Linked DNA regions of Adhaeribacter arboris. The protein of the gene in region 1 binds, or shares a complex with, the protein of each later gene. Links are inferred from orthologs where the notes say so. Each region holds a gene or a part of one and is shown on either strand. Other genes may lie near its edges.

Region 1 (8,489 bases):
ACGTGCGCTAGGTGCCGGTTGTAGCTTTCCCAAAGCGAAATCAGAATATCTTTATTTTCCTGTTGGTAAGCCTGAATATTCACCCACTGGTCTTGCTGGTAAAATACAGTAGGCGTATCTTCGATCTGGCCGCGAACAAACCGTTGGTGGTTATTAGCCGCCGAATCAATTAAATGCCCCAAAATTTCCTGCTGCGACCATTTAGTTGGTTGAGGCCAGGTTTGAAAATCCGCTGCCGGAATTTGCCGGAATTTGTCCGGCAATACATCACACAAAAAGATTATTCTATCAGCTATCTGCTTTTGCATACTTTCAGGAAATTTTGTTGCCTATAAATTTTAAGGTACACTTTATTTTATGGCGGGTACCGCCATTCTTTTAGGTGCTGTTTTTTTCCGGGCCGGCAAATTATAAATTACTACTGATAAAAATATCAACCCGTAAGCAATGGCCTTTTCCGGGCTGGTTTTTTCCTGAAAGTACAAAAAAGCAATCAGGAAATTAATAATCGGGTTGATATACATTAAAATGCCAATGGTGCCGGATGTTAATTCTTTCAAGGCGTACATGTTCAGGAACAAAGGCAAAATCGTAAATAAAAAGCTTATTACTATTATGGCTCCGTAGAACGAAAAGTCGGGGGCATGGCTAGCATCAGTACCTTTAAAAAACGAGTAAAACGGGCCAATGCAGGCAAATACAATAATTAGTTGCAACGTGAGCAAAACCAGTTTATCGTATTGTTTTAAAACCCGTTGGGTAATTAAGAAAAAGGCATAACTCAAGGCCACCACCAAAGAATAAAATAAATTGGTAAGTGCTCCCGTGCCAATCAAGCAACAACTTATAATACTAATGCCAATGGCTAACCACTGATTAGAACGCAGCTCTTCTTTCAAAAGCAGAAAACCTAATAATGCCGTTAGAATAGGGCAAAGCAAATACGAAAAAGAACCCGTCTGAATATCGATATGGTTGATAACATAGATGAATACCAGCCAGTTTACCATCAGCAACAAACCACCCAGCACGGTAAAAATTACAAAACGGCGTTTATTACGCAAGGTCTCCGACTGGTAAGCCTGCCAGGTTTGCTTCAAACTATCGCGCCGGAATAAAAAGGTGATTACCCCTAAGCCCAGCATGGCAAATAATACCCGGAAATATAAAATCTGCCCACTCGGGAAAGCAGCTACCGCCCGAAGCGGAAAAACAATAAATCCCCAGATGATAAAAGCAAAAATGCCGGCCGAATAGTAATTTCTAAGTTTCACGAGCAATAAAATTATTAGGAGATAAAGGTAAGATTTTTAAATAATTAGTTTAAGTGAAACTGATTTTTAGTTTAAAATTTAGCAAATAATTCCGTAAACGCTTCTAACTTTTTAAATAAAAGAAGTATTACAATAAAATTTATGTATTACAATTATTGCAGAAAAATATTCCGGATTATCTAAGAATTCCTGAAAACAAGTTGGCATTAATCAGCAACGAGTTGCTTTTTAAAAATAAAAAAAGCAACCATGCCTGCATTTTTTTAGTTAGTCTGTATTTTACCGGGTACGTTTAGAGCAAAACGCACCCGGTACATGTTAAAATAAGTTACATGGGAATAGAAAAAAGTGCCGTAAAACACGACCCCTACGCGGTTTTAAAAATACCGGAGTTTCGGTTGTTTGTTTTGGCTCGCTTAAGTTTAACGCTGGCCTTACAAATTCAATCGGTAATAGTAGGTTGGCAAATTTATGATCTAACCCAAGACCCTTTGGCTTTAGGTTTAATTGGTTTAGCCGAAGCAATCCCTTCTATAATAGTAGCGCTATACGCCGGCCACGTAGCCGATAGCACCAGCCGGAAAAAAATTATTATTACGTGTGTGTTGGTATTGCTGGTATGTTCTTCGGCTTTGCTGGTATATTCTTTTAATATTCACCAGAGCATGGCAGTTTTGGGCACCATTCCTATTTACTCGGTTATATTTCTAAGCGGAATTGCCCGGGGGTTTTTCGGACCAGCTACTTTCTCGTTTATGCCGCAATTATTGCCTGATAAAACCTGGTATATAAATGCGGTTAGCTGGTCGAGCACAACCTGGCAGGGAGCCTCTGTGGCTGGCCCGGCCATTGGCGGCTTACTCTACGGATTCTTTGGCGTTCAGGCGTCGTACAGTGCCGATGTAGGGTTAACGCTGATGGCTTTATTATTTTTCTTTTTAATTGCTGCCAAGCCTTTGCCCGAAAATACCCAACGTTTGCCCATTAAAGAAAGTCTGCTTTCCGGAATCCGGTTTGTGTTTAATAATCAGGTTATTTTAAGCGCTATCTCCTTGGATTTATTTGCGGTTTTGTTTGGTGGGGCGGTGGCTTTATTGCCTATTTTTGCTTCCGAAATTTTGCACACGGGTCCCCAAGGCTTAGGTTTTTTGCGGGCCGCTCCGGCTTTGGGTTCGGTGGCCATGGCGGTTTATATTACCCATCATCCCATAAAAATAGATGCCGGCAAAAAAATGTTATTGTGCGTGGCGGGTTTTGGAGTATGTATGATTTTGTTTGGCTTATCTACTAATTTTTACTTTTCGCTGTTATTATTAGGCTTAAGCGGGGTGTTCGATTCTATTAGTGTGATTATCCGGTCTACGCTCATGCAAACCTTAACTCCCGAACACATGAAAGGCCGGGTATCATCAGTCAATAATATCTTTGTGGGTTCTTCCAACGAAATTGGCTCTTTCGAGTCGGGTGCGGTGGCAAAACTGATGGGGGTTGTTTCTTCGGTAGTTTTTGGCGGCTGCATGACATTGCTGGTAGTAGGCATTACTGCTTTTAAAGCCGATAAACTAAGAAAACTGAATCTCTGAATTGCGGATTAAACGGGCTTCACAGATTACCTGGATTCAAGTTCTACTCTCGTAAATAAATTAAATAGAATATTCCCGTAAAGATAAAATTTCAAAAAATCAAAAGAGCCACCCTGATTTTCTCAGGGTGGCTCTTTAAAATGGCAAATAAAAGCTACGGAATTATAAATAAAATCCGAGTAATCGGCGGTAATCCGTGATTCTACTTAATTATATCCTTTACCTTTTCTACAATTTTGCCTACAATGCCGGTTTCTTTTTTAGGTGCGGTGTTCTTTTTTACTTTGTGCGGACGGCTATTGCCAAAACTGCCTTTCGTAATTTTGCCTTTTTTGGATTTTATATCTCCTTTTCCCATTATGGTAGTTTGTGTTAGATGATGAACGAAATAAAATTTACGTTAAAAGCAAACAGTAGTTGCAAAATTACCTAAACTGAAAAATAGAAGCAAGTACTTGTTATACCCAATACGTTCTACAAAACTACTCTTAAGAATAATGAAGCGACCCTTCTTAATCTGCCTGCGTATTTGTAATTTTGCGTTTTAAAGCCAGGTAATTTTTTACGGCATTCTTTTGTTTCTTCTGTAGCCGTACTTACTCGTAGCGGCCTTCCCAATTCTATGACAACAGCAACTATCCATCAAACCGATATAGATACCCTTGACCCGAAGGAATTCATTATAATTAAAGGCGCACGCGTACACAATCTTAAAAACTTAAGCGTAGCCTTGCCGCGTAACCAGTTTATTGTGGTAACTGGGTTATCCGGCTCAGGTAAATCGTCGTTAGCCTTCGATACCTTATACGCCGAAGGGCAGCGGATGTACGTGGAAAGCCTCAGCTCCTACGCCCGCCAGTTTTTGGGCCGCATGGACAAACCCGACGTAGATTATATTCGCGGCATTAGTCCGGCGATTGCCATTGAACAAAAAGTAAGTATTAAAAATAACCGCTCTACGGTAGGTACCAGCACCGAAATCTACGATTATCTTAAGCTGTTATATGCCCGCATTGGAAAAACTATTTCGCCAATTTCCGGAAACCAGGTACGCAAAGATAATGTAGCCGATGTGGTTGACTTTATTTTTAATTTAGAAGATGGCAGCCGGATAGTAATTCTAGCCCCCCTACAAGTACAGCCCGACCGAAAACTGACCAAAGAGCTTGACTTACTTCTGCAAAAAGGGTACTCCCGGATTTACAATAACGACCAGGTTTTATTTATTGAAGATGTTATTAGTGCCGATGCCGCCGATATAACCGGCGACGTGTATGTACTGGTAGACCGGGCCGTATTGCGTAAAGACGACGAAGATCTACAATTCCGGATTTCCGATTCGGTACAAACCGCTTTTTTCGAAGGCCACGGCGAATGCCACGTTCTATACGGCGACCAAAAACGCGTTTTCTCCAATAAATTTGAACTCGACGGAATGACTTTTGAAGAGCCATCGGTTAATTTTTTCTCGTTTAATAATCCTTACGGGGCCTGCCAGCGTTGCGAAGGTTTTGGTAATGTATTAGGTATTGATGAAGATTTAGTTATTCCGGATAAAACCCTAAGCGTGTACGAGGGAGCCATTGCGCCCTGGCGGACCGAAAAAATGAGCGAATGGCAGGTTCCTTTAATTAAAAACGGCATTCGTTTCGATTTTCCCATTCACCGGCCTTACAACGAACTTACCGAAGAACAAAGGCAGCTGCTCTGGACGGGTAATCAGTACTTTGATGGGTTGGATGCTTTTTTTGCGCACGTGCAGGCGCAAACGCATAAAATACAATACCGCGTAATGCTCAGCCGCTACCGGGGCCGCACCACCTGCCCCGATTGCCGGGGAACGCGCTTGCGTAAAGATGCGAGCTACGTAAAAATTAACGGTACCAGCATTACCGATTTACTTTTAAAACCAATTACCGGCGTTCTGGAATTTTTCCAAAACATCCAGTTAACCGAACACGAATTGCAGGTAGCCGACCGCTTAGTAATAGAAATTACCAACCGCTTAAGCTATTTGGTGCGGGTAGGTTTAGGATATCTTACTTTAAATCGTTTATCGTCTACTTTATCCGGTGGAGAGTCGCAGCGTATTAACCTGGCAACTTCTTTGGGTAGTGCCTTGGTAGGTTCTATGTATATTCTGGACGAGCCCAGTATTGGTCTGCACCCGCGCGATGCCGAGCAGTTAATTGGCGTTTTGCGCTCACTCCAGAAAATTGGTAATACCGTAATTGTGGTAGAGCACGAAGAAAAAATGATGGAAATTGCTGACCAGATTATTGATATTGGTCCGGAAGCGGGTTCGGGTGGCGGTAATCTTATGTTTCAAGGCACTTATCCGGAAATGCTAAAATCTACCGAAACGTATACGGCGCAATATTTAAACGGCAAACGCCAGGTAGAAGTGCCGGTAAAGCGCCGCCAGTGGCGTAACACCATTGAGATTGTGGGTGCCCGCGAGAATAATCTCAAGAATATTACCGTAAAATTTCCGCTGGATGTAATGACCGTTATAACCGGCGTGAGTGGTTCGGGTAAGTCTACGCTTATTAAACGTATTCTGCATCCGGCCTTGGCAAAAGTACTTGGCGGTCACTCCGATGCCACCGGTAAATTCGATAAAATTCAGGGCAGCTACAGTAAAATTTCGCACGTAGAGTTCGTGGACCAGAATCCAATCGGCAAGTCATCGCGTTCTAACCCGGTTACCTACGTAAAAGCGTACGACGCTATCCGCTCCTTATTTGCCGACCAGCCGCTGGCCAAAGCCCGGGGCTTAAAGCCGTCGCATTTTTCGTTTAACATTGAGGGTGGCCGCTGCGAAGTGTGCCAGGGGGAAGGCCAGGTGAAAATTGAAATGCAGTTTATGGCCGATATTTACCTTACCTGCGAGGCCTGTCACGGGCAGAAATTCAAACAAGACATTCTCGAAATTAAGTACCACGATAAAAACATAGCCGAGGTGCTTGACATGACGATTGCCGACAGCATCCAGTTCTTTAAAGAACAGCCGAAAATCATTGAGAAATTAAAGCCGCTCGATGACGTAGGTTTGGGATATATCCGATTGGGGCAATCTTCTAATACGCTTTCCGGCGGCGAAGCACAACGGGTAAAATTGGCTTCTTTTTTAACGAAAGGAGCCACCGCTCATTCCGAAGGCATTTTGTTTATTTTCGACGAACCTTCCACCGGACTGCACTTTCACGATATCAACAAACTGCTAACCGCCATTAACGCGCTCATTGATAAAGGAAATTCCGTGGTTATTATTGAGCACAACATGGATATTATTAAATGCGCCGACTGGATTATTGATATGGGCCCGGAAGGTGGCACCAATGGTGGTCATTTATTATTTGAAGGTACTCCCGAAGAAATGGTAAAATTAGAAGGTAACGCCACCGCCGATTATTTGCGGGAAAAGCTCGTTTAGATTAACAAGTTAAGTTTACATCTGAAGTTATTAATAAAATAAATTATTTAATCTTCAATAGTAAGTAAAAAAGGTCGATTTGCTTTTTCTATTTCATTTAAAGAAGATTTAAAGCTTACATGTATTCCAATAGGGAAATTTTTAACTTTTACCCGATCATATTTCGTCTGGTTATCGTGAACTACAACTGGGTTAGTTATAGTGTATATTTTATAACCCAATTCGATTTTTTTATTATTTAGATTTATAGATATCGGTTCTGAGGTGAATGTTATTTTAATGGTTTTTATACTAATTTGATTCCAATTGAATTTTGTTTTTGTTTTGAACTCAAGAGTAAGTTCTTTATCTATTGTATACACAAAATATCCATCCTCTATAACTTTAACTAAATTATTGACTAAATTGTAGGTAGACTCAGAAATAGCATCAATAAACTCAAATCTAAAACCAAAATTATTTTCAATTATTTTTAATTTGGTAAAGTAATCTTTTAAATAATTTGCTTCGTCAAATACTTTTTTATTTCCTGAAATTACACCTTCAAATGATTGCCCTTCGGGAAATATAGCTTTAAACCTTTGACCTTTAGATATATTATAAAGCAACGTATAAATTCTTAATTCTTCTCTAGTAGTAGAATATCCATCACTATTGTCAAATTTAAAGTTTATATATGATGAGTCAGGTCTAATATTACTTAAAAAAATAGTTAGCTTTGACTTTGAAAACTCAATCATGCACTTAACATTATTTTCAGAATAATAGACCTTTAATGGAATATCTTCAAGTTCTGTATCTGTCTCTAGAAATAAAAAAGCTACTTTTGATTCAAAATTTGGATGAATTTTTAATTCTAAAAATGAAAAATCGGTTCCATCTATTATTCTTATGTCACCTATAAATGCTTGAATGTCTTTTACATCTTTATTTGAAATCCTAATATTGTTTGAAGATTTTCCATGTATAAAATCATTGAACTTATTTGAAACCATCTCATTTAAGTCTAATTTAACATTTAATAAATTAGCTTGAGGGTTTTTATTTTTAAGTCCACTAATTCTGTATTTATTATTTTCAACAATCAAGGATGGTTCAAGCTGATGAGGCTGTAGGTAATCTTTAAGAGTCTTCTCACTTATTCTCTCTTTGTCATAATCAGATATTAGATTATGATTTATATTCTTAATTAACTCGTCAATAAAATCTTCACCTTTAAGGTTTATGTATTTAATTCCATACTCCTTTAAATTTTTTATTTTTGAAGTTGATATATTTGGAGCAATAAAAAACTGTTCTTTTTTTAAGTTTTTCAATTGCTTTCGAATATTATTAAATAGTTTATTTATATCTGAATCTTCTAAATTATAACCAATGAAGACAATTGATTTAGTTATTATACTTTCTTGAATAATGGGCCATATAAGATTTGTTCTTTGTTCACTCGCAGCTCTCTTATAATCTGTTTCTGAAATTATAATTGATAGCGGGTCGGCTAAATCTCCGTGAATTTTAAAAAGTCTTTTTTTGTTCTTGTTTATCAATGGAATTTGTTCTTGTTTATAAATTACTTCTAACTTATCTACATAAGCAAGTTCAAAAAGCCGATCATAATTAGTTGTAATAATATCCTTTACGTGAGGTACGTTTGCTAACTTTTTATGGTAAACAATACTTTTAGGAGACTGTTCTAAATATAAAGTTTTTAGACTTTCAATTAAAGAATTTTTGCTACCTTTTAATTCTATATATTTTTCCATAAATTGAGTAAATTCTAAGTTAAGATTAATATATAGCTGTTCTTCTTTGCTTAAGTTATCAAACAAATATTCTTTTAAGGCAATCCCGGATTTATATCCTGCGTATAAAGAAAAGCCAGCTCCAACCCAGAAAGTAACATCTTCATTTCTTATTTTATTGAATAAGGCAGACAAATGTGCTGAATTCATACTATTATCAAATAAGTTAATTATTATAGCTTGATCTAATAATTTCAATTAGCACTCTAGTGTAGTTTTTTCCAAAGAGTTACTAATATTATAATTGTATATTTTATTGAATCCATTATTATAGTTTCTTCAACAAACTTCTAGGCATTCCTGGGTAAAATCCGTAAACTGATTCACAAAACTATTGATAATAAGTATCTAACAACTTCAGTAAAGTATGAGAAAGAAAATAATGGTCGATAAAACT
Region 2 (4,349 bases), 1.1 Mb from region 1 along the record:
TACCCGGCCATAAAGCTGCGGATATGGGAACGAATATCAGCTTCTCCGGCCGTGAAGATAGCAGGAGTTAAAAATTTAGAGTACATCATTTTATCATCTAGTTACATTTAAATGGATTACAAGATTACTTTAAACTACTCGTCTGCCAAGAGCCGGCCTTCAAAGATAAAGATAAACAATTATTATTCAAGGAGTACCATTTTAAAAGTACGTTTTTTCAATTTTTTAGTTTCGTTAAATTTTGTACCCTCGCCGGTGTTTATGCGTAAGGAATTTGCGAGCAGATTATTCCGTATCTTTGCTCTTTATTATTCAAAGATTAAGAACATTGAAAGTTAAGGATTTCCTGGAACTTTACCGGCTCGATCCGGTGGTTCAAACCATTGCTGAACGCCTCCGATCTTCAGAAAAAGCCCGTTTGCAACTGAAAGGCTTAGCCGGTAGTTTAGATGCCGTATTGGCCGCTGCTGTGAGCAGTTTGCAGCCTGGCCATCACGTTTTTGTAGTGCACGATAAAGAAGAAGCCGCCTACTTTTTGTCGGATTTACAGCATTTGTTTAACGGCAAGCAAGAGGCTTTGCTGTTTCCTTCGTCCTACAAACGGCCTTACTCCTTTGATGAAACCGAGAACGCCAATATTTTAATGCGGGCCGAGGTATTAAATCAAATAAGTAATAAAGCCGCCGAAGGTTTATTAATTGTAACTTACCCCGAAGCGCTCACCGAAAAAGTTATTAATAAAAAATCATTGGTCGCTAATACGTTCAGCGCGAAAGTGGGCGAAAAGCTGGACGTAAACTTTTTAACGGAAGTACTCACCGAATACGATTTTGAACGCACTGATTTTGTGTACGAAGCCGGTCAGTTTGCCGTACGCGGCGGCATTGTGGATGTATTTTCGTACGCTAATGAATTACCGTACCGCATGGAGTTGTTCGGCGATGAAATTGAAAGCATCCGGACGTTTAACCCGAACACGCAGCTTTCCGTGGAAACCAAAAACAGTGTTTCTATAGTACCCAACGTGCAAACCAAACTTTTGCAGGAAACCCGCGAATCATTTTTAGAATTTTTACCCCCCCATACCCGATTCTGGTTTAAAGACGTACGCCATGCCTCGGATGTAATCGACGAATCGTTTACCAAAGCCGAACAAGCCTTTGAATATTTAATGCTCACGAGCGGCAACACTAAAGTAGTATCCAAGCCCGAAGATTTATTTGAAACCGGCAAAAGCTTTAAGAAATTACTGGAGCCTTTTACCACCGTAGAATTTGGTAAACGCTTTCATTTCAAAGCCACCGAAACCTTAACTTTTTCCACCAAGCCGCAACCTTCGTTTAACAAAGATTTTAATTTACTGGTCAGCAACCTGCACGATAACCAAACCAAGGGTTTTACGAACATTATTGCGGCCGATTCGCCGCGGCAGATTGACCGGCTAACTACTATTTTCGACGAACTCGATCACGCCGTAAAATTTCAGGCGCTTACCATTTCCCTGCGCGAAGGCTTTATCGACGACCAGGTAAAAGTGGCCTTGTATACCGATCATCAGCTGTTTGAACGGTTTTACAAATACAAAAGCAAGGAACGGTTTTCTAAATCCAAGGCGCTTACTTTAAAAGAACTGCGTTCGCTGCAACCCGGCGATTACGTGGTACACGTCGATAACGGCATTGGCCGTTTTGCCGGCTTGGAAAAAGTGGAAGTAGGCGGGAAAATGCAGGAAGCTATCCGGTTAGTCTACCGCGACGATGATTTATTATACGTGAGTATTCACGCGCTGCATAAAATCAGCAAATATACCGGTCAGGAAGGCACCCCGCCCAGCATGAGCAAACTGGGTTCGCCGGAGTGGGAAAACAAAAAGAAACGGGTTAAGAGCAAGGTAAAAGATATTGCTACCGAGCTAATTAAACTGTACGCTAAACGTAAATCGGCGCCGGGCTTTGCTTTTTCCCGCGATGGGTTTATGCAAGCCGAACTGGAATCGTCGTTTATTTACGAAGATACGCCGGACCAGGCCAAAGCCACCGAAGACGTGAAAAACGATATGGAACAACCGCACCCGATGGACCGACTGGTGTGCGGCGACGTAGGTTTTGGTAAAACGGAAGTAGCCATTCGGGCCGCCTTTAAAGCCGCCTCCGACAGTAAACAAGTAGCCGTGCTGGTACCTACTACTATTCTGGCCATGCAGCATTTCAAAACTTTTCGCGACCGCTTAGAGAAGTTTCCGGTGAACGTAGAATTTATCAACCGTTTTAAAACGGCGAAAGACATAAAAGAAACTTTACAGCGCGTAGCCGAAGGAAAAACGGATATCTTGATTGGTACTCACCGGATTGTAAGCAAGGACGTTAAATTCAAGAATTTAGGTTTAATGGTGATTGACGAGGAGCAGAAATTCGGGGTTAAAACCAAAGAAAAGCTGAAAGAAATGCGCGTAAACGTAGATTCGCTTACTTTATCGGCTACCCCAATCCCGCGCACTTTGCATTTCTCCCTGATGGGCGCCCGCGACTTATCGGTAATTGCTACGCCTCCGCCAAACCGCCAACCCGTCCAAACCGAACTGCACGTTTTCGACCAGACTATTATCCGTGATGCCGTGATGTACGAATTAAAGCGCGGCGGCCAGGTATTTTTCGTGCACAACCGCGTGGCCGACCTGGATGAAATGGCGAACCTAATTTTGAAATTGGTACCCGATGCCCGAATTACTTTTGCCCACGGGCAAATGGACGGGGAACAGCTCGAAAAACGCATGATGAAATTTGTGGAAGGTGAATATGATGTCTTGGTATCCACGAATATTATTGAGTCCGGCTTAGATATTCCGAATGCCAATACTATAATAATAAACCGGGCGCACATGTTTGGGCTGAGCGATTTGCATCAGATGCGCGGGCGCGTAGGCCGCTCGAACAAAAAAGCGTATTGCTATTTGCTCACGCCTCCGGTGTCCAGCTTACCTTCCGATGCCCGCAAGCGTTTGAGTACTTTAGAAGAATTTTCGGATTTGGGCGATGGGTTTAAAGTAGCGATGCGCGACTTGGATATTCGGGGGGCAGGTAACTTACTGGGCGGCGAGCAAAGCGGCTTCATCAACGATTTGGGTTTTGAAATGTACCACCAGATTTTGGATGATACGATTAAAGAACTAAAAGAAACTGAATTCCGCGATTTATTCCTGGGTTCTGAAAAAGATTTAAATCAATTCCTGGACGTAGTGCGCGAATGTACCGTGGAAACCGACCTGGAAATACTTATTCCGGATACTTACGTGAGCAATATTTCCGAACGTTTGAATTTATACAGCAAACTCGACCGGGTAAAAGATTTACCGGCTTTAGAAAAAATTCAAAAGGGTATCATCGATCGGTTTGGGCCTTTACCAGAATCGGTAGAAAAATTAATTCAGATTGTAAAGTTACGCTGGAAAGCCCAGGAAATAGGTTTTGAAAAGCTCACGATTAAGCGAGAAGTAATGAAAGGTTATATTCCTTCGGAAAACAACGATACCTATTTTCAGTCGGAAACTTTTGGCCGGATTTTGAAATACGTGCAGCAACACTCCCGCCATTCGCGCCTGAAAGAAAGCAAAGACAAACTGACCGTTATTTTCGACAACATTAAATCGGTAAACGCCGCCTGCGATGTATTTGAGCAGTTAACGGAAGGGTAAATATAAAAAAGAGAAACTATTATTTTTGTGGTTTTTAGCCTTAAGTAAATAGCTAGGATAGATATGGAACTGTAAAAATCATTTTCAGACCTATTTTCTTAAATTTATAGCTATTGACCTTAAAAGTATTCGTAGTCAAACCCACTTAGACAATTTAATCTTAAAAAATGGTAACTATTATAAAAAGAGGCACTGACAAACAAGAGATAGAAAAAATTTTGGCTAATCTGGAAAGCACGAAGAAATTTGATGCTTATAAATATTGCGGAGTAGTTAAGCTAGATAAAGACGCACTGGATATTCAGAAAATAATGAGAGATGAGTGGAAATAGTATTTTTATTGACGCAAATATTATTCTCTATCTGCTTGCGGGAGATACTACCATTGCTACATTACTTCACAACAAAATAATTTTTATTTCATTCATTACCGAATTAGAGCTTTTAGGATACAAGAAATTAAGCGAATAGAAGATTTTCTAACAGAAGTAATAATAATAGATATAAACTCAGAAATTAAGAAGGTAACTATAGGACTGAGAAAGTCTTGTAAACTTAAACTTCCTGATTCCATAGTTGCAGCATCTTCCTATTATTTAAACCTTCCTTTTCTAACAGCAGATAAAGAATTATCTAAATTGTCAGATTTTAATATTCT

The links.
Region 2: the proteins of uvrA (region 1) and mfd are in contact, whole or in part, in a crystal structure (PDB 4DFC), measured with the Escherichia coli proteins. The link is inferred for Adhaeribacter arboris from one-to-one orthologs.

The regions. Positions count from the first base shown.
Region 1 is NZ_PYFT01000001.1:4,068,468-4,076,956, reverse strand. What follows is about bases 3,148-6,493. They hold uvrA (excinuclease ABC subunit UvrA), read left to right. Parts: upstream 3,148-3,479; coding sequence 3,480-6,293; downstream 6,294-6,493. Other genes in these bases: AHMF7605_RS16770 (SIR2 family NAD-dependent protein deacylase), read right to left, coding at 6,341-6,493; AHMF7605_RS16780 (30S ribosomal protein THX), read right to left, coding at 3,148-3,215. In the rest of the region: AHMF7605_RS16795 (DinB family protein), read right to left, coding at 1-308; AHMF7605_RS16790 (EamA family transporter), read right to left, coding at 351-1,274; AHMF7605_RS16785 (MFS transporter), read left to right, coding at 1,607-2,857; more of AHMF7605_RS16780, read right to left, coding at 3,060-3,147; more of AHMF7605_RS16770, read right to left, coding at 6,494-8,242. UniProt on the Escherichia coli protein: The UvrABC repair system catalyzes the recognition and processing of DNA lesions. UvrA is an ATPase and a DNA-binding protein. A damage recognition complex composed of 2 UvrA and 2 UvrB subunits scans DNA for abnormalities.
Region 2 is NZ_PYFT01000001.1:5,178,308-5,182,656, forward strand. The notes cover bases 1-3,891. They hold mfd (transcription-repair coupling factor), read left to right. Parts: upstream 1-328; coding sequence 329-3,691; downstream 3,692-3,891. Other genes in these bases: AHMF7605_RS21050 (hypothetical protein), read right to left, coding at 1-89; AHMF7605_RS29865 (hypothetical protein), read left to right, coding at 3,859-3,891. Outside these bases: more of AHMF7605_RS29865, read left to right, coding at 3,892-4,023. UniProt on the Escherichia coli protein: Couples transcription and DNA repair by recognizing RNA polymerase (RNAP) stalled at DNA lesions. Mediates ATP-dependent release of RNAP and its truncated transcript from the DNA, and recruitment of nucleotide excision repair machinery to the damaged site.